Regions from separate parts of the Streptomyces sp. NPDC038707 genome, predicted to be linked through region 4. Evidence: riboswitches for the same ligand, from Rfam matches in the RefSeq annotation. Region 4 holds a riboswitch; each other region holds the start of a gene.

Region 1 (4,164 bases), on a different contig from region 4:
GACCGGTCCTCCGGCGCCAAGCAGGCCGCCCACTTCGCGCGGCACAACGGCGGCTGGCGGGCGGACGGCTGGACGCTGCCGCCGGCGCTCGACATCGAGTACAACCCGTACAACGCGAAGCGCAAGTGCTACGGGCTGAGCAAGAAGGGCATGGTCGCCTGGATCCGTTCGTTCAGCGACGAGACCCGGCGCCGGACGGGCCGCCGCCCCGTGATCTACACGACGACCCAGTGGTGGAAGCTGTGCACCGGCAACAGCCGCGCCTTCTCCAAGGACCACCCGCTGTGGATCGCCCGGCACGGCACCGCCCGGCCGGGGGCGCTGCCCGGCGGCTGGCGGTACTGGACGTTCTGGCAGTACCGCGTGAAGGGCGCGCTGCCGGGTGACCAGGATCTCTTCAACGGCACCCTGGACCGGCTGCGGATCTTCGCGCGGGCCCGGTAGCCAAGGGGCGCCCGGCACGCCGGGGCGGAACCAGACGCGGGCATGGCGTTACCGACACCACCATGCCCGTCTCAGTTCATCTTCCGTTCACTCAGGTTGCCTACGTTCATCCAGCCAACGACCTCGAACGATTGCCTGGGTAAATGGAAAGCTTCTCGCTGATCCTCGCGATTGTGGTGGTAACCGCACTCGCGTTCGATTTCACGAACGGTTTCCACGACACCGCGAACGCGATGGCCACCACCATCTCCACAGGCGCCCTGAAGCCCAAGATCGCGGTGACCATGTCCGCCGCCCTCAATCTTGTGGGCGCCTTCCTCTCCGTGGAGGTCGCGAACACGATCTCCAAGGGTCTCGTCGACGAGACCGGCATCCGTCCCGAGGTCATCTTCGCCGCCCTGGTCGGCGCGATCCTCTGGAACCTGCTGACGTGGCTGGTGGGCCTGCCCTCCAGTTCCTCGCACGCGCTGATGGGCGGCCTGGTCGGCGCCACCGTCGCCTCCGCCGGCTTCGACGCCGTCCACGGCGGCGTCCTGGTCACCAAGGTGCTGCTGCCGGCCGTCGCCGCGCCGGTCGTGGCGGGCCTCGCCGCGTTCCTGGCCACCCGGCTCTCCTACGGCGTCGGCGGCACCGGCGACAACGACTCCACGCGCAAGGGCTACCGCGTCGGCCAGATCGCCTCCGCCGGCCTCGTCTCCCTCGCGCACGGCACCAACGACGCCCAGAAGACGATGGGCATCATCACCCTCGCGCTGATCGCGGGCGGCTCCCTCGCCCCCGGCTCCAACCCTCCCACCTGGGTGATCCTCTCCGCCGGCCTGGCCATCGCGCTCGGCACCTACATCGGCGGCTGGCGCATCATCCGCACCATGGGCAAGGGCCTGACCGACCTGGAGCCGCGCCAGGGCTTCGCCGCCCAGACCGGCGCCGCGACCGCCATCCTGGCCTCCTCCCACCTCGGCTTCTCCCTCTCCACCACCCATGTCGTCTCCGGCTCGGTGATGGGCGCGGGCCTCGGCCGCAAGGGCGGCGTGGTCCGCTGGTCCACCGCGACCCGCATGGCCGTCGCCTGGGTGCTCACCCTGCCGGCCGCCGCCCTGGTCGGCGCGGGTGCCGAGGCCGTCACCGGCCTCGGTGACGGGGGCACCGCCGCCGTCGCCGTCTTCCTGGTCGCCGCGAGCGCCGCGATCTGGAAGATCTCCCGCCGCGAGGTCGTCGACCACACCAACGTGGTCGAGGAGACCGGCGAGCCGGCCGGTGTCGTCACGGCCGCCATCGCCGCGGTGGCCCCGCCGCCCGCCGGGCCGGTCGCCGACGGCCTGACGGTCCCGGCCGCCGGGGAACTGACGACCGCCGGCCTGACGACCGCCGATCTGACAACCGCCGGTCTGACAACCGCCGGTCTGACGGCCACGATCCCCGCCCCGGCCGCCGAACCGGCCCCCGCCGCCCCGCCGGCCGCCACGGTCTGACCCGCCCGCACGGTTACTGAAGGAAGCATCCCCATGAAGATCGACTGGGCGGCCCTCGGCTCCGTTCTGGGTGTCAGCGTCGCGTTCACGGTGGGCCTGGTGGCCCTGTTCACCCTCGGCATCAACGGGCTGTCCCGCCGCGAGCGGGCCACGGCCCAGGGCGGCTCCGCCGCGCTCGCCGTCACCGGCGCGTACGTCTGCTTCGCGGCCTGCGCGGCGGCCGTGGCCTACGGCATCTACCTGATCGTGGGCAAGGGCTGACCGCCCGCCCCTGACCGCCCGCCCCTGATCCCCGCCCACGCCCCGCGGCCGGCCCACCAGCCCGGCCGCGGGGCGGACGCGTGTCCGCCCGGTGCCCCGGCGATGTGGGCCTCAGCACAGTCGGGCACCCCAGGTCAAAGGCAAGTTGACGGCCCTTCCGGACACGTGGTGGACTGCCCGGGCCATGTACGGCGGCAGCAGAGGAAGCCGGTGCGAATCCGGCGCGGTCCCGCCACTGTCACCGGGGAAGAACCCCCGGGAGCCAGGAACTCTCGCCGCCGGAATCCGTCGAACCAGGGCGTGGACACCCTGAGTGAGGACATGAATCGCCATGCTCGGCTGCCGAAGGACCCGTACCAGGAACGCCCCTGTGCCCACGGCCGGCTGAGCCGATGGGTGCCGACCGCACATACGCGTACGGCGCCGCCGCCGGCGTCCTCGGCGATCTGCTCCTCGGCGATCCCCGCCGCGGACACCCGGTCGCCGCGTTCGGCCGCGCGGCCACGGCCGTGGAAGGCGCGTTGTGGCACGACCACCGCGGCTGGGGCGCCGTGCACACCGCCGTATGCGCCGGTGGCTCCGTCGCACTCGGGGCGCTGGCCGCACGCGCCGTACGCCCCTCCCGTACCGCCTCCGTCGCGCTGACCGCCGCCGCCACCTGGGCCGTCATCGGCGGCACCTCGCTCGCCCGCGAGGCCGACGCGATCGGGCGCGCCCTGGCGGCGGGGGACGTCGAGGCCGCCCGCGCCCGGCTGCCCCACCTGTGCGGCCGGGACCCGCAGGCGCTGGACGCGGACGGGATGGCCCGGGCCGTGGTCGAGTCGGTCGCCGAGAACACCTCCGACGCCGTGGTCGGCGCCCTGGTGTGGGGAGCCGTGGCCGGGGTGCCGGGGCTGCTCGGGTTCCGCGCCGTCAACACCCTGGACGCCATGGTGGGCCACAAGTCGCCCCGCCACCGCCGCTACGGCTGGGCCTCCGCCCGCCTCGACGACGTCGCCGGCTGGCCGGGCGCCCGGCTCACCGCCGTCCTCGCCACCGTCGCCGGACCCGACCCGCGCGGCGCCCTGCGCGCCTGGAGGGCCGACGCCCGCAAGCACCCGAGCCCCAACGCCGGCCCCGTGGAGGCCGCGTTCGCGGGCGCCCTCGGCGTCCGGCTGGGCGGGACGCTCTCCTACGGCGGCCGGGTCGAACACCGGCCCGTACTCAACGGCGGCACCGGACGCCCGGTCCGGATCACCGACATCGACCGGGCCGTACGGCTCTCCCGCCGCGTCGGCCTGCTCGCCCTCGGCACCACGCTCGCCGCGCGCGCACTCCTGAAAGGACGTGGGAAGTGAACGGTGGCCTCCTCGTGGCCGGCACCACCTCGGACGCCGGCAAGAGCGTCGTGACGGCCGGGATCTGCCGGTGGCTGGTCCGCCAGGGCGTGAAGGCGGCGCCGTTCAAGGCGCAGAACATGTCCCTGAACTCGTTCGTGACCCGGGAGGGCGCGGAGATCGGCCGGGCCCAGGCGATGCAGGCCCAGGCCTGCCGGATCGAGCCGACCGCGCTGATGAACCCGGTGCTGCTCAAGCCCGGCGGCGAGCAGAGCAGCCAGGTCGTGCTGCTCGGCAAGCCGGTGGGCGAGCTGAGCGCGCGCGGCTACCACGGCGGGCGCCAGCAGCGGCTGCTGGGTACGGTGCTCGACTGCCTGGCCGAACTGCGGGGCACGTACGACGCGGTGATCTGCGAGGGGGCGGGCAGCCCGGCCGAGATCAACCTGCGGCGGACCGACATCGTCAACATGGGCATCGCGCGGGGCGCGCGGCTGCCCGTGCTGGTGGTCGGCGACATCGACCGCGGAGGCGTCTTCGCGTCCTTCTTCGGCACGGTCGCCCTGCTCTCGCCCGAGGACCAGGAACTCGTCGCCGGATTCCTCGTGAACAAGTTCCGCGGTGACGTCAGCCTGCTCGAACCCGGCCTGGACATGCTCCACGGCCTCACCGGG
Region 2 (4,164 bases), on a different contig from region 4:
CTTCCACGGCACACCGCGCAGGTCTCCCTTCTCGTCGGGCATGGCGAAGCCGGCCATGCGGTCCTCCAGACCCAGGGCGAACATCAGCTCCGTGATGCCGACGTCGTTGGTGACGACCCGCTCGGGGACCTTGTCGTAGGTCACCCGGCGACCGCAGTTGGTCAGGGTGACCGATGTCGAGGTCTTCGCGTTCCGCGACGGCTCGACCGAGGCACCGCAGCCGGTGGCGGTGGCGGCGAGACAGAGGGCGGTGGCGAGGAGTCGCTTGCGCATGGCGTCCTTCAGAGGGTGGTCGGGAGCAGGTCGAACAGCAACTGGCGGACGCCCGTCGCGGGGTGTCGGACGGTGTGGGCCCGGACGCCGAACACCTCTGCCAGCAGCGGGGGTTCGAGGACGTCGTGGGGTGGCCCGGAGGCGATGATCCGGCCGCCGTCGAGGACGTACAGGACATCGCAGTGGGCTGCCGCCAGGTTGAGGTCGTGGAGGGCGGCCAGTACGGTCAGGCCACTGCCGCGGACCAGGGACAGGACGTCCAGCTGATGGGCGATGTCGAGGTGGTTGGTGGGTTCGTCGAGGATCAGGACGCGGGGCTGCTGGGCGAGGGCGCGGGCGAGGAGGACGCGTTGCTTCTCGCCGCCCGACAGGCCGGGGAACCCGCGGTCGGCGAGGTGCGCGACGCCGGTGCGTTCCATCGCCCGGGCGCAGATCTCCCGGTCCGAGGCGGCCGTGCGGCCCTGGTGCGGCAGCCGTCCCATGGCGACCACCTCGGTGACGGTGAAGTCGAACTCGGCCGAGGATTCCTGCGGCAGCGCGGCCAGCACCCGGGCGGCGGCCCGGGGGTCCATGGCGTGCAGGTCACCGCCGTCCAGTCGCACCACTCCCCCGGACGGCCGCAGGGCCCGGTAGGCGGAGCGCAGCAGGGTCGTCTTGCCGCTGCCGTTGGGGCCGACGAGTCCGACGAACGCCCCGCTGTCCACGGTCAGGTCGACGTGCTCGACCAGGCGGGTTCCGGCGGCCTCGATCGTGACGTCGTCGATGTCGAGTCGCATGCTCAGCGCCCTCCGAACGCGTAGCCGCCCCGCCGCATCAGCAGCAGGAACGCGGGCACACCGACCACCGCGGTGATCACTCCGACCGGCAGCTCGGCCGGGGCGAACACCAGCCGGGACAGCACGTCGGCCCACACCAGCAGTACGGCCCCGGCGAGCGGGGCGACGGCCAGCACGCGCCGGTGGTCGGCGCCGACCAGCATCCGCGCGACGTGCGGCACCATCAGTCCTACGAATCCGATGGCACCGCTGACCGCCACCACCGTCCCGGTCACGGCCGCGGTGACGAGGAACAGCTCCCGGCGGAGCCGGGCCGGTCCGACGCCGAGCGCGGCCGCGGTCTCGTCGCCCATGGCGAGCGCGTTGAGCGCCTCGGCCCGCCGGCGCAGCCAGGCCCATCCGGCCGCCACGGTGACGGCGGCGAGCGGCACCTGGGCCCAGGTGGCGCCGCCCAGGCTGCCGAGCAGCCACATCATCGCCGACCTGGCCGCCTCGCCCCGGGCCGCGCCGAACACCATGACCGTGGTGACGGCCTGGAAGCCGTACGCCAGTGCCGTGCCGGTCAGGATCAGCCGCAGCGGTGACAGGCCCTGCGGGGAGCGGGCCACGGCGTACACGAGCGCCATGGCCGCGAGTGCCGAGACGAAGGCCGAGGCGGACAGCGCCCAGACCCCGAGCCCGGCGAACGCGCCGAGGAGGATGACGGCGTTGGCGCCCACCGCCGCGCCCGAGGAGATGCCGAGGACGAACGGGTCGGCCAGCGCGTTGCGCACCAGGGCCTGCACGGCGACACCGACGGCCGCGAGGCCCGCTCCGACGGTGGCGCCGATCAGCACCCGGGGCAGCCGGATCTCCCACACGATGGTGTAGGCGGCCGCGTCGCTCGCGCGTACGGTGCCGCCGGTGAGCCCGGCCCACAGGAAGCGCGGCACCTCCGCCCCGCCGATCCCGGCGGCGCCCAGCGTCACACCGGCGACGAGCGACACCAGGAGCAACAGCAGCAGTAACAGGCTGAGCGGCAGCACGGGTATGCGGCTGGGGGCGGTCCTTCGGCGCACGGGTGGGCCGTCCTTCACACGGGCCGCCTGCTGGACGTCGAGCAGGAGCAGCCCGCGCGGCCGTACCCGGCCGGCGATCCCCTCTCGCAGTCCACGGCGAGCAGTCAACGGGTCGACATGCCCCCGCAGGCGATCGGGCTCGCACGGCACTCCTGGAGGGCGGTGCCGTGCACACCGTTGCGGGTCAGCGCCGGACTCTCACCGGACTTCCCCCACGGAGGGCTGGGCAAGCCTAACAAACAGCCCCCGAGGCCCCTTTCGGCGCTAACGCGGATCGGTGTAGCGGCTGGTGAGGTGGCTGAGGTAGTCGTCGGCAGTGGCGTAGGGCCGGTCCTGGGCGCCGTGGCGGTGCAGTTCGAGGCGGCCGTCGGGGTGGACGCGCACGGTGGTCGTGGCCCTCCGCGGTCCGTCGGCCGGCGGGACCGCCTGGCCGGGGGCGAGTTCTTCCAGGACGGCGACTGTCTCGGGGAACATCGCCAGCGCTTCCGCACTGGTGGTGGCGGGTGGACGGCCGGTGCGGTTGGCGCTGCTCGCGTAGAGGACGGGGTGCTCGTCCAGCAGGGGGCGCAGCGGCTGCCAGCGGGCGCCGAAAAGCAGCATCCAGCCGTCTTTGACCGCTGGGCTCAGCCAGGCCGGCCGGCCGGTGTCCTGGCGCAGCGGCAGGAGCACGGTGAGGTGTTCTTCGGCCAGGAGCCGTCGGGCCGTCCGGCTGCTGCCGGGGTCCAGATCCCAGTGGCGGGCGAGGGTGTCGAGGGTGTCGGGGTGGTGGGCCCACAGGGCGACCGGCTGGTCGGCGGGCCGGGCCTTGGCCTCGTTGACCGTACGGGGCCGTGTGGCGGTGACGACGCGCGTCAGGGGCGCCGGGTTGGGCAGAACGACGGCTCGGCCGGCGGCGAGGGCCTGGCGTACCGCCGTGAGGGGAACCGTCGTGGACTGCTGGGGGCTGCTGACCGGTTTCAGGGCTGGCTCCTCGCGGTGGCGTGGGTGAGGCCGTCAAGGTAGTCGGTGAACGCGTCGCCGTCGATGACGGCCCGGCCGGTCCGGAAGGCACGGTTCTTGGCCCGTGTCAGGGCCGTACGGTTCTGGTCATGGTCCAGGCTGTGACCGAGGCGGGCGGCGCCGACGGTGACGACGCGGGCACTGGCCGGCCGGGCGAGGACCACGCTCGGGGTGGAGACCACGTGCCGTACACCGTCCGCGCCGGACAGGCCGCCCGTCTCCCGTGCCAGCCGTACTCTCGCGGCGGCCGTCATCGGTCTCCGGGGCGATCTCCATGGCCGCGTACGGGCTGGTCGTCCGGGCCCCGGCCCACGGCGACGTGACCGCCGTCGCGGCCTTGCGCTAGACCGGCATCCTCGTCGCCGCCGTCCTCGCCGCCCTGTTCCTCCGCGAGCCCTCCGGCCGTGCCCGGCCGGCGGCCGGGGCGGTGGTGCCGGCCGGTATCGGCCTCATGCGCCACTGACATGGTGGACGCGCGTACGAGGAACCTGAGAGCCTGTCAGCCGAGGGCCGGGGGTATCCGACGGGTCGCCACGCGACCGGGACCGACGTCCTTCCCGGAGGACGTCCTTCCTCGAATCCGCAGTGACCTGCGCGAGCCCTTGACCGCGGCCACGGCGTGCGCGACAAGAACCGTGCATAGAACGGTCTCGCGGGGGCAGACGCCCCCCTGAAAAGAGCCGGCTGACACGTGCGCTCCCGGATGGCGGGGCCCGAGGGGACAGCCGGCGTTGGGAGAGGGATTGTGACTGTGCTGCCGCCCGCGGAGAAGGAACTACGCGCGGTACTGGCCCGCTTCGCCGAGGCCCGCTTCCGCCACGACCTGCAACCCACGGGTCGTTCGAGCCGGGAACTCGATGAAGCCTCCCGCAGGTTGTGCGCCCTGACCGTCACCACCACCGTGGACCAGGCCCTCGCCGCAGCCGACGCCCTCCTCGACCGGCTGCGGGCGGATCGCCGGGCCGACCGCCGAGCCCAGCGGACGCCGTGGAGTCCGGCAGCCTGACGGAACGGCACCGGTCGACCGGTCACGCGTGACGCGGCCGACGGGTCGCCGG
Region 3 (4,164 bases), on a different contig from region 4:
CGGCGTGGTGCCGCCCGGCGAGGTGCCGGTCGGCGAGGTCCGGGGCGGGACGGTCACGGTGCCCGGGGCCGTCCGGGGCGGGGCGGCGGAGGGACCCGCCGCCGATCCCCATGCCGCCATCAGCGCCGCCGTACAGGGCGGGCGGCATCACGAGGCGGACGGACTGGCCGCGCGGTACGAGGAGGCCGCCGCGCGGGCGTACGGCGGCGGGTCCGAGCAGGCGCTGCACTGGCGGGAGGTCCGGGCCGATCTGGCGATGTTCGCCGGGGACCCGGCGCGCAGCTGCCGGGCCTGGCTGGCGGTGGCCGAGGCCCGGCTGGCCGCCGGGCAGGCGGCGGACGCGCCCGCCGTGGAGGCGGCCGTGGACCGCGCCCACCACCAGTGGGGCCGCATCGAGGACCCCGCGCGGGCCCGCGAACTCGGTCCCGCGCTCGCGGAGTTGCGCCTCAGGGTGCCCGGGCGCCGGCGCGGCGCGCTGGAGAACGTCCAGCGGCAGCTGGGCCGTCTCCAGGCCGCGCCGTAGGCCCGGCAAGCGGGCCCGGGCCGGCCGGAAGCGCTCAGGCCAGCCACACGGTGGTGTCCGGCGGCAGCACCCCGTCGCCCGGCAACGGTGCGCTGCTCAGCAGGACCTCGCCGGGCGGCAGCGGCACCGGCCCGTCGCCCAGGTTGGTGACGCTGCGCCAGGCCTCGGTACGGGTGAAGTCCAGCACGCCGGCGGGCGCGCCCGGGGTCCAGGCCAGCGTCTCGCCGTCCAGCAGCTTGCGGCGCAGCCGCAGGGCCGTGCGGTACAGCTCCAGGGTGGAGCCCTCCGTACCGGACTGCGCCTCCACCGCGTACGCCGCGAAGGACGCGGGCTGCGGCAGCCAGCCGGCACCGGGCCCGAAGCCGTACGACGGTCCGGTCGTCGTCCACGGCAGCGGCACCCGGCAGCCGTCGCGGCCCTTGCGGGTGTGGCCGGTCTGCTCCCAGATCGGGTCCTGGAGCACCTCCGTGGGCAGATCGGCGACCTCGGGCAGGCCGAGTTCCTCGCCCTGGTACAGATACGCCGAGCCGGGCAGCGCCAGCATCAGCAGCGTCGCCGCCCGGGCCCGGCGCAGTCCGGCCGCCGGATCGACGGCGGGCGCCGTGCCGTGGGTGAGCAGCCAGGCGTCCGGGCCGGTGCCGGGCGGCAGCATCAGCCGGGAGGCGTGCCGTACGACGTCGTGGTTGGACAGCACCCAGGTCGCGGAGGCACCGGCCGCGCGGGCCGTGTCCAGCGCCCCGGTGATGATCCCGCGCAGCTCCTCCGCGTCCCAGCGGGCCTCCAGGTACTCGAAGTTGAAGGCCTGGCCGAGTTCGTCGGGGCGGGCGTACAGGGCCCGGCGGTCGTCCGGGACCCAGGCCTCGGCGACGGCCATGCGCGGCGGGCGGTAGGCGTCGAAGATCTTGCGCCAGTCGCGGTAGATCTCGTGCACCTCGTCCCGGTCCCAGTACGGGTGGCTGCCCGGCGGCAGGTGCGCCAGGGCCGCCTCACCGGCCGTGCCGAGGGCGCCGAGGTCCCGCAGCGGCTCGGTGAGGTCCTTGGCCAGGCCGTGCGCGACGTCCACGCGGAAGCCGTCCACGCCCCGGTCGGACCAGAACCGCAGGGTGGTGCGGAAGTCGGCGCGGACCTCCTCGTTGTCCCAGTTCAGGTCGGGCTGCTCGGGGGCGAACAGGTGCAGGTACCACTCCCCGTCGGCCACCCGCCGCCAGGCGCTGCCGCCGAACACCGACTGCCAGTCCGTGGGCGGCAGTTCGCCGTGCGCCCCGCGCCCCGCCCGGAAGACGTACCGCTCCCGGGCGGCCGAGCCGGGCCCGGCGCGCAGCGCCTCCTGGAACCAGCGGTGCAGATGGGAGGTGTGATTGGGCACGATGTCCACGACGACCTTCAGCCCCAGCCGGTGCGCCTCACCCACCAGGGCGCCGAAGTCGTCCAGGGTGCCCAGGCGTTCGTCGACCCCGCGCGGGTCGATGACGTCGTAGCCGCCGTCGGCGAGTTCGGAGGGGTAGAAGGGGCTCAGCCACAGGGCGTCGACGCCGAGCGCGGCGAGGTGGGACAACCGCTGGGTCAGGCCTCTCAGGTCGCCGAGGCCGTCGCCGTCGGCGTCGGCGAAACTGCGCGGATACACCTGGTAGATGACGGCCTGACGCCACCAGTCGGGGTTCCTGGACGAGAGGTCCGGCGGGCGGTCTGCCATGCGGGCTCCCTAGGGACGGACGACAGTTACGGAATCTGTATCTGTCCACATTGCCCGAAAGGGAACCTTTTCCGGGGCGATCAGCCGGCGCAGTGCTCCAACAGGCCCCGTACGTCCTCGTCCACCACCCGATAGCGCACCACGCGCCCCTCTTTCTCCCCCGCCACGACCCCCGCCGCGCGCAGCAGCCGCAGGGCCTGGGACACGGCCGGGTCGTTCATGCCCGTGGCGATGGCCAGGTCCGAGACGGCCAGCGGTCCGGTCCGGTGCAGCGCGAGCAGCAGCGCGAGCCGGTTGGCGTCGGCCAGCAACGAGAAACGGCCGGCCCAGGCGCGCACACGCCCCGCGTCGCCGATGGCGGCGATCGCGTCACACACCCGGTGACCGTCGATGGTCCGACGATCGGCACGGTCGGCAGGCACGAGATGCATGCGCCCATCCTGACAGGCCCCGGTGTGATCTTGCATACCTGCGTGAATGCGCAGCTATGCAGGAAACCGCGTGCCCCTCTACGGTGGGCGGGCCGTGGTGCTCGGGAAGTCGATGCAAGGTCGACGCGGCCCTCGCCACTGTGATCGGGGAGTTCCCGTTCCGTCCGGCACACCGCCGGGCCACTGGTCGTACGACCGGGAAGGCAGGGACGGCGGACGTGTGACCCGTAAGCCAGGAGACCGGCCACGGCAGCTCAGAAAGATCCACGAGGTGCTGGAGCTGACCATATGAACCTGCCCGGGACGTCTCTGTCCGAGTCCGCGCACCCCTCGTTCCGCTGGCGACGCGAGGACACCGTCAAGACGGCGGGGCTGCTGGTGGTGATCCTCGCCCTGCACGTCGTCGCCTTCGGGATCCTCTATCTGCTGGTCGCCCCACGGCACTACCAGGTGGGTTCCCAGGTGTTCGGCGTGGGCCTGGGGATCACCGCCTACACCCTCGGTGTGCGGCACGCCTTCGACGCCGACCACATCGCGGCGATCGACAACACCACCCGCAAGCTGATGGCCGACGGCAAGCGGCCGGTGTCGGTGGGCTTCTGGTTCGCCCTCGGGCACTCCAGCGTGGTCGTGCTGCTGGCCCTGCTGATCGCGGGCGGCACCTCGCTGGCCGGGAAGGTGATGAACGAGGGTTCCGCCACCCACCAGGTGCTCGGAGCGCTCGGTACGACGATCTCCGGGTCCTTCCTCTATCTCATCGCCGCCCTGAACCTGATGGCCCTCGCCGGCATCCTGAAGGTCTTCCGGGCGATGCGCGCCGGCGCGTACGACGAGACGGAGCTGGAACGGCACCTGGAGTCACGGGGGTTCATGAACCGGCTGCTGGGGCGGCTGACCAAGTCCGTTTCCCGCCCGGGCCAGATGTATCCGCTGGGCTTCCTCTTCGGCCTCGGCTTCGACACGGCCACCGAGGTCACCCTGATGGTGATGGCCGGTTCGGGCGCGGCGGCCGGCCTGCCCTGGTACGCGATCCTGTGCCTGCCGCTGCTCTTCGCCGCCGGGATGAGCCTGTTCGACACCCTGGACGGCACGTTCATGAACTTCGCCTACCAGTGGGCGTTCGCCAACCCCGTCCGCAAGGTCTTCTACAACCTCGCCATCACCGGCCTGTCCATCGCGGTGGCCTTCTTCATCGGCACGATCGAACTGGTCGGCGTGGTGCACGAGAAGTTCGGCCTCGCCGATCCGGTGACCGGCTGGGTGGCCGGCCTCGACCTGGACAACGTCGGCTATCTCATCGTCGGCCTGTTCGTGGCGGTGTGGGCGGCGGCGCTGGCGTACTGGCGGCTGGCACGGGTGGAGGAGCGCTGGGCGGTACGGGCGGCGCCGTCCGACTGAGCCGGCGGGCGAGCGCGGCGCGGACCACCGGCTGGGGCGGCGTGTGGCGGAGCATCGGCGGCAGGACGGTCATGGCGGCCTCATCCGCCGGGACAGCGCGGAGGCCATCGGCGGTCCGC
Region 4 (4,164 bases):
GAGGGACACGTTCGCTGAATCGATATACCGATATGCGGACGGGGGCTTTCGCTGTCTTGACGTGGTCACCTACATTTCCAGCTCATTGCACAGGTGATCAGCGAGGGGACGGAGCCGTGGCATGTCCGAAACGCCAGAAGTGAGACCACCGGTGGTGACACCGGTCAGGGTGATCATCGCCCTGTGTCTCGTCGCGCCCTTCGTGGCGATGCTGTGGGTCGGCTCGTACGCCAAGGTCGATCCCACGCTCATCGGGATCCCGTTCTTCTACTGGTACCAGATGCTCTGGGTCCTGATCTCCACGGCGCTCACCATGCTGGCGTACAAGCTCTGGCAGCATGACCAGCGCTCCCGCAAGGAAGCGAGCGGGGGTGTGGCGAAGTGAAGGACGGAGTCAACGGCGTCGCGCTCGGCGTCTTCATCTTCTTCTTCCTGGCCGTCACGGTCCTGGGCTTCCTGGCCGCGCGCTGGCGCAGGGCCGAGAACGAGCACTCCCTGGACGAATGGGGCCTGGGCGGGCGGTCGTTCGGTACCTGGATCACCTGGTTCCTGCTCGGTGGTGACCTGTACACGGCGTACACCTTCGTCGCCGTGCCGGCGGCGATCTACGCGGCGGGCGCGTCCGGCTTCTTCGCGGTGCCGTACACGATCCTGGTGTACCCGCTGATCTTCACCTTCCTGCCCCGCCTGTGGTCGGTCTCGCACCGCCACGGCTACGTCACGACCTCCGACTTCGTGCGCGGCCGGTTCGGCTCCAAGGGCCTGTCGCTGGCGGTGGCGGTGACCGGCATCCTGGCGACGATGCCGTACATCGCGCTCCAGCTCGTCGGCATCCAGGCCGTGCTGGACGTGATGGGCGTCGGCGGCGGCGAGGACACCAACTGGTTCGTCAAGGACCTGCCGCTGCTCATCGCCTTCGGTGTGCTGGCGGCCTACACCTACTCCTCCGGCCTGCGCGCGCCCGCGCTGATCGCGTTCGTCAAGGACACGCTGATCTACATCGTCATCGCGGTGGCGATCATCTACATCCCGATCAAGCTGGGCGGCTTCGACGACATCTTCGCCAAGGCGGGCCACGCGTTCAGCCAGGTCAACCCGGCCACCGGCAAGCCGCGCGGGGCGCTCGCGCCGCCGGAGGCGGGCCAGTGGACGTACGCCACGCTGGCGCTCGGGTCGGCGCTCGCGCTGTTCATGTACCCGCACTCGATCACCGCGACCCTCTCGTCCCGGAGCCGTGAGGTGATCCGCCGCAACACCACGATCCTGCCGCTGTACTCCCTGATGCTGGGCCTGCTGGCGCTGCTGGGCTTCATGGCGATCGCGGCCGGGGTGAAGGTCTCCAACGGCCAGCTGGCCATCCCGCAGTTGTTCGAGGACATGTTCCCGGACTGGTTCACGGGCGTGGCGTTCGCGGCGATCGGCATCGGCGCCCTGGTCCCGGCGGCGATCATGTCCATCGCGGCGGCCAACCTCTTCACCCGCAACATCTACAAGGACTTCATCAAGCCGAACGCGACGGCCGCGGAGGAGACCAAGGTCTCCAAGCTGGTCTCCCTGCTGGTGAAGGTCGGCGCGCTGGTCTTCGTCCTCACCATGGACAAGACCGTCGCCATCAACTTCCAGCTGCTGGGCGGCATCTGGATCATGCAGACGTTCCCGGCCCTGGTCGGCGGTCTGTTCACCCGCTGGTTCCACCGCTGGGCGCTGCTGGCCGGCTGGGCGGTCGGCATGGTCTACGGCACGGTCGCCGCGTACGGGGTGGCCTCGCCGACGCAGAAGCACTTCGGCGGCTCCGCGAAGGAGATCCCCGGCATCGGCGAGATCGGCTACATCGGCCTGATGGCGTTCGTGCTGAACGTCGTGGTCACCGTGGTGCTGACGTTCGTCCTGAAGGCCGTGAAGGCCCCCGAGGGCATCGACGAGACCAAGCCGGAGGACTACACCGCGGACTCCGGTGACCCGGGCGTCCAGGTGGAACTGCCGCCCGCCACGGCCGGCGCCGGTCACTGACCACGCCCGCACGGACTCAGGGCCCCACTGCGACGGGCCGCCGGGAGCACGACGACCGGCGGCCCGTCGTCGTACCCGCCCGGCACCGTCGACGCGGGGCCGGGCGGCCCAAGGACCGGCGGGGCGCCGGTGCGGGGCCGGGCCGTCGCCGTCGGGTCCGCGTCCGGGTCGCGCTCTCCACCGCCGCGAAGCACTCGGCGAGCGTTCGCGAAGCACGCGCGCCGGCCGCCGTGTTCGCGCACGCGCGCACCCCGGAGCGGGGCCAAAATCCGCTGCCCGGGCCGGCCCGGGATCGCGCCGCCGGTCCGCGTGTTGGCCCGGTGAAGCCGCGCCGGCACAACATCTGGGGGTGACGGGGAAGCCCGGCACTAGATGTATGCTCGTCCTCGCTGTCGTCGCAGGGGAATCCGGTGCGAATCCGGAACTGTCCCGCAACGGTGTACTCGCGTGCTCGCACGCCTGTTCAGTCCGAAGACCTGCCGCAGCCCACCCGGCCGTCCCGGCCCGGGTGCGTTCCGACGTCCGGGCCTCGTGGAGTGGGCCGGTGGACGCGGCGCCGTGCGCGCTCGTGGTCGCCCCCTGCCCTCCGCCAGGCCCCGTGCCGAGCGAGGGAGACCCCCACGTGACCATCGCGCCAGCCGACCCGGCTTCGGTCAGCGCACCGGAGACCGACGGTCCCGGTGCCGCACTGCTGCGGACCCTGTCCGAGCTGACCGCCGATCTGCCCGACGCCGATCCCGGACGGGCCGCCGCCGCCGCGCTGCGCGGCCGGTCCGCGCGGGCCGACGAGGCGGAGCTGCGCGAGCTGGCCACGGAGGCCGCCGCCGGCCTGATCGCCGAGGACCCCGCCTACTCCAGGCTGGCCGCCCGGCTGCTGACCCTCGCCATCCGAGCCGAGGCCGCCTCCCAGGGCGTGACCTCCTTCACCGGGTCGATCACGGTCGGGCACCGCGAGGGCCTGGTCGCCGACCGCACCGCCGCGTTCGTGCGCGCCCACGCCGAGCGGCTGGACGCGCTGGTGGAGACCGCCGTCGCGGAGGGCGCCGACGACCGCTTCGGCTACTTCGGCCTGCGCACCCTGCACAGCCGCTACCTGCTGCGCCACCCGATCACCCGCCGGGTCATCGAGACGCCCCAGCACTTCATGCTCCGCGTCGCGAGCGGCCTCGCCGAGGACGACACGGCCCGCTCCGTGGACGAGGTCGCCGACCTGTACGGCCTGATGAGCCGCCTGGACTACCTGCCCTCCTCCCCCACCCTGTTCAACTCCGGCACCCGCCACCCCCAGATGTCGTCCTGCTACCTGCTGGACTCCCCGCTGGACGAGCTGGACTCCATCTACGACCGCTACCACCAGGTGGCCCGGCTGTCGAAGCACGCCGGCGGCATCGGGCTGTCGTACTCCCGTGTCCGTTCGCGCGGTTCGCTGATCCGGGGGACGAACGGGCACTCCAACGGGATCGTGCCGTTCCTGAAGACCCTGGACGCCTCGGTCGCCGCCGTGAACCAGGGCGGCCGGCGCAAGGGCGCCGCCGCCGTCTACCTGGAGACCTGGCACTCCGACATCGAGGAGTTCCTCGAACTGCGGGACAACACCGGCGAGGACGCCCGCCGTACCCACAACCTCAACCTGGCCCACTGGGTCCCCGACGAGTTCATGCGCCGGGTCAACGCCGACGCGCAGTGGTCCCTGTTCTCCCCCGCCGACGTCCCCGGACTCGTCGACCTGTGGGGCGAGGACTTCGACGCCGCCTACCGCGAGGCGGAGGCCGCCGGCCTGGCCAGGAAGACACTGCCCGCGCGGGAGCTGTACGGCCGGATGATGCGCACCCTGGCGCAGACCGGCAACGGCTGGATGACCTTCAAGGACGCCGCCAACCGCACCGCCAACCAGACGGCCGAGCCCGGCAACGTCATCCACTCCTCCAACCTCTGCACCGAGATCCTGGAGGTCACGGACGACGGCGAGACGGCCGTCTGCAACCTCGGCTCGGTCAACCTCGGCGCGTTCGTCCGGGACGGGGACATCGACTGGGAGCGGCTGGACGCCACCGTCCGCACGGCCGTCACCTTCCTCGACCGCGTGGTGGACATCAACTTCTACCCGACCGAGCAGGCGGGGCGTTCCAACGCCAAGTGGCGGCCGGTCGGTCT

Evidence for each region. Region 4 has a riboswitch for cobalamin ahead of AB0E62_RS19775 (ribonucleoside-diphosphate reductase subunit alpha). Riboswitches for the same ligand answer to the same signal wherever they lie in the genome.
Region 1: it holds a riboswitch for cobalamin, as region 4 does, so the genes downstream of both, AB0E62_RS25555 (cobalamin biosynthesis protein) here and AB0E62_RS19775 (ribonucleoside-diphosphate reductase subunit alpha) in region 4, are expected to answer to the same signal.
Region 2: it holds a riboswitch for cobalamin, as region 4 does, so the genes downstream of both, AB0E62_RS21415 (iron ABC transporter permease) here and AB0E62_RS19775 (ribonucleoside-diphosphate reductase subunit alpha) in region 4, are expected to answer to the same signal.
Region 3: it holds a riboswitch for cobalamin, as region 4 does, so the genes downstream of both, AB0E62_RS04255 (HoxN/HupN/NixA family nickel/cobalt transporter) here and AB0E62_RS19775 (ribonucleoside-diphosphate reductase subunit alpha) in region 4, are expected to answer to the same signal.

Annotation. Positions count from the first base shown of each region.
Region 1 covers NZ_JBEZUP010000020.1:102,540-106,703, reverse strand. Annotated here, with positions in the region: gene AB0E62_RS25570 (lysozyme) at 1-444, shown strand, start outside; gene AB0E62_RS25565 (inorganic phosphate transporter) at 588-1,916, shown strand; gene AB0E62_RS25560 (hypothetical protein) at 1,950-2,177, shown strand; cobalamin riboswitch at 2,330-2,472, shown strand; gene AB0E62_RS25555 (cobalamin biosynthesis protein) at 2,570-3,514, shown strand; gene AB0E62_RS25550 (cobyric acid synthase) at 3,511-4,164, shown strand, end outside.
Region 2 covers NZ_JBEZUP010000015.1:11,753-15,916, reverse strand. Annotated here, with positions in the region: gene AB0E62_RS21425 (ABC transporter substrate-binding protein) at 1-273, opposite strand, end outside; gene AB0E62_RS21420 (ABC transporter ATP-binding protein) at 282-1,049, opposite strand; gene AB0E62_RS21415 (iron ABC transporter permease) at 1,052-2,074, opposite strand; cobalamin riboswitch at 2,214-2,349, opposite strand; gene AB0E62_RS21410 (Sua5/YciO/YrdC/YwlC family protein) at 2,372-2,962, opposite strand; gene AB0E62_RS21405 (hypothetical protein) at 3,064-3,360, opposite strand; gene AB0E62_RS21400 (DUF5133 domain-containing protein) at 3,858-4,112, shown strand.
Region 3 covers NZ_JBEZUP010000002.1:361,541-365,704, forward strand. Annotated here, with positions in the region: gene AB0E62_RS04240 (hypothetical protein) at 1-523, shown strand, start outside; gene AB0E62_RS04245 (glycoside hydrolase family 13 protein) at 558-2,216, opposite strand; gene AB0E62_RS04250 (metalloregulator ArsR/SmtB family transcription factor) at 2,297-2,647, opposite strand; cobalamin riboswitch at 2,726-2,911, shown strand; gene AB0E62_RS04255 (HoxN/HupN/NixA family nickel/cobalt transporter) at 2,936-4,045, shown strand.
Region 4 covers NZ_JBEZUP010000013.1:134,521-138,684, reverse strand. Annotated here, with positions in the region: gene AB0E62_RS19785 (DUF3311 domain-containing protein) at 122-385, shown strand; gene mctP (monocarboxylate uptake permease MctP) at 382-2,010, shown strand; cobalamin riboswitch at 2,383-2,509, shown strand; gene AB0E62_RS19775 (ribonucleoside-diphosphate reductase subunit alpha) at 2,633-4,164, shown strand, end outside.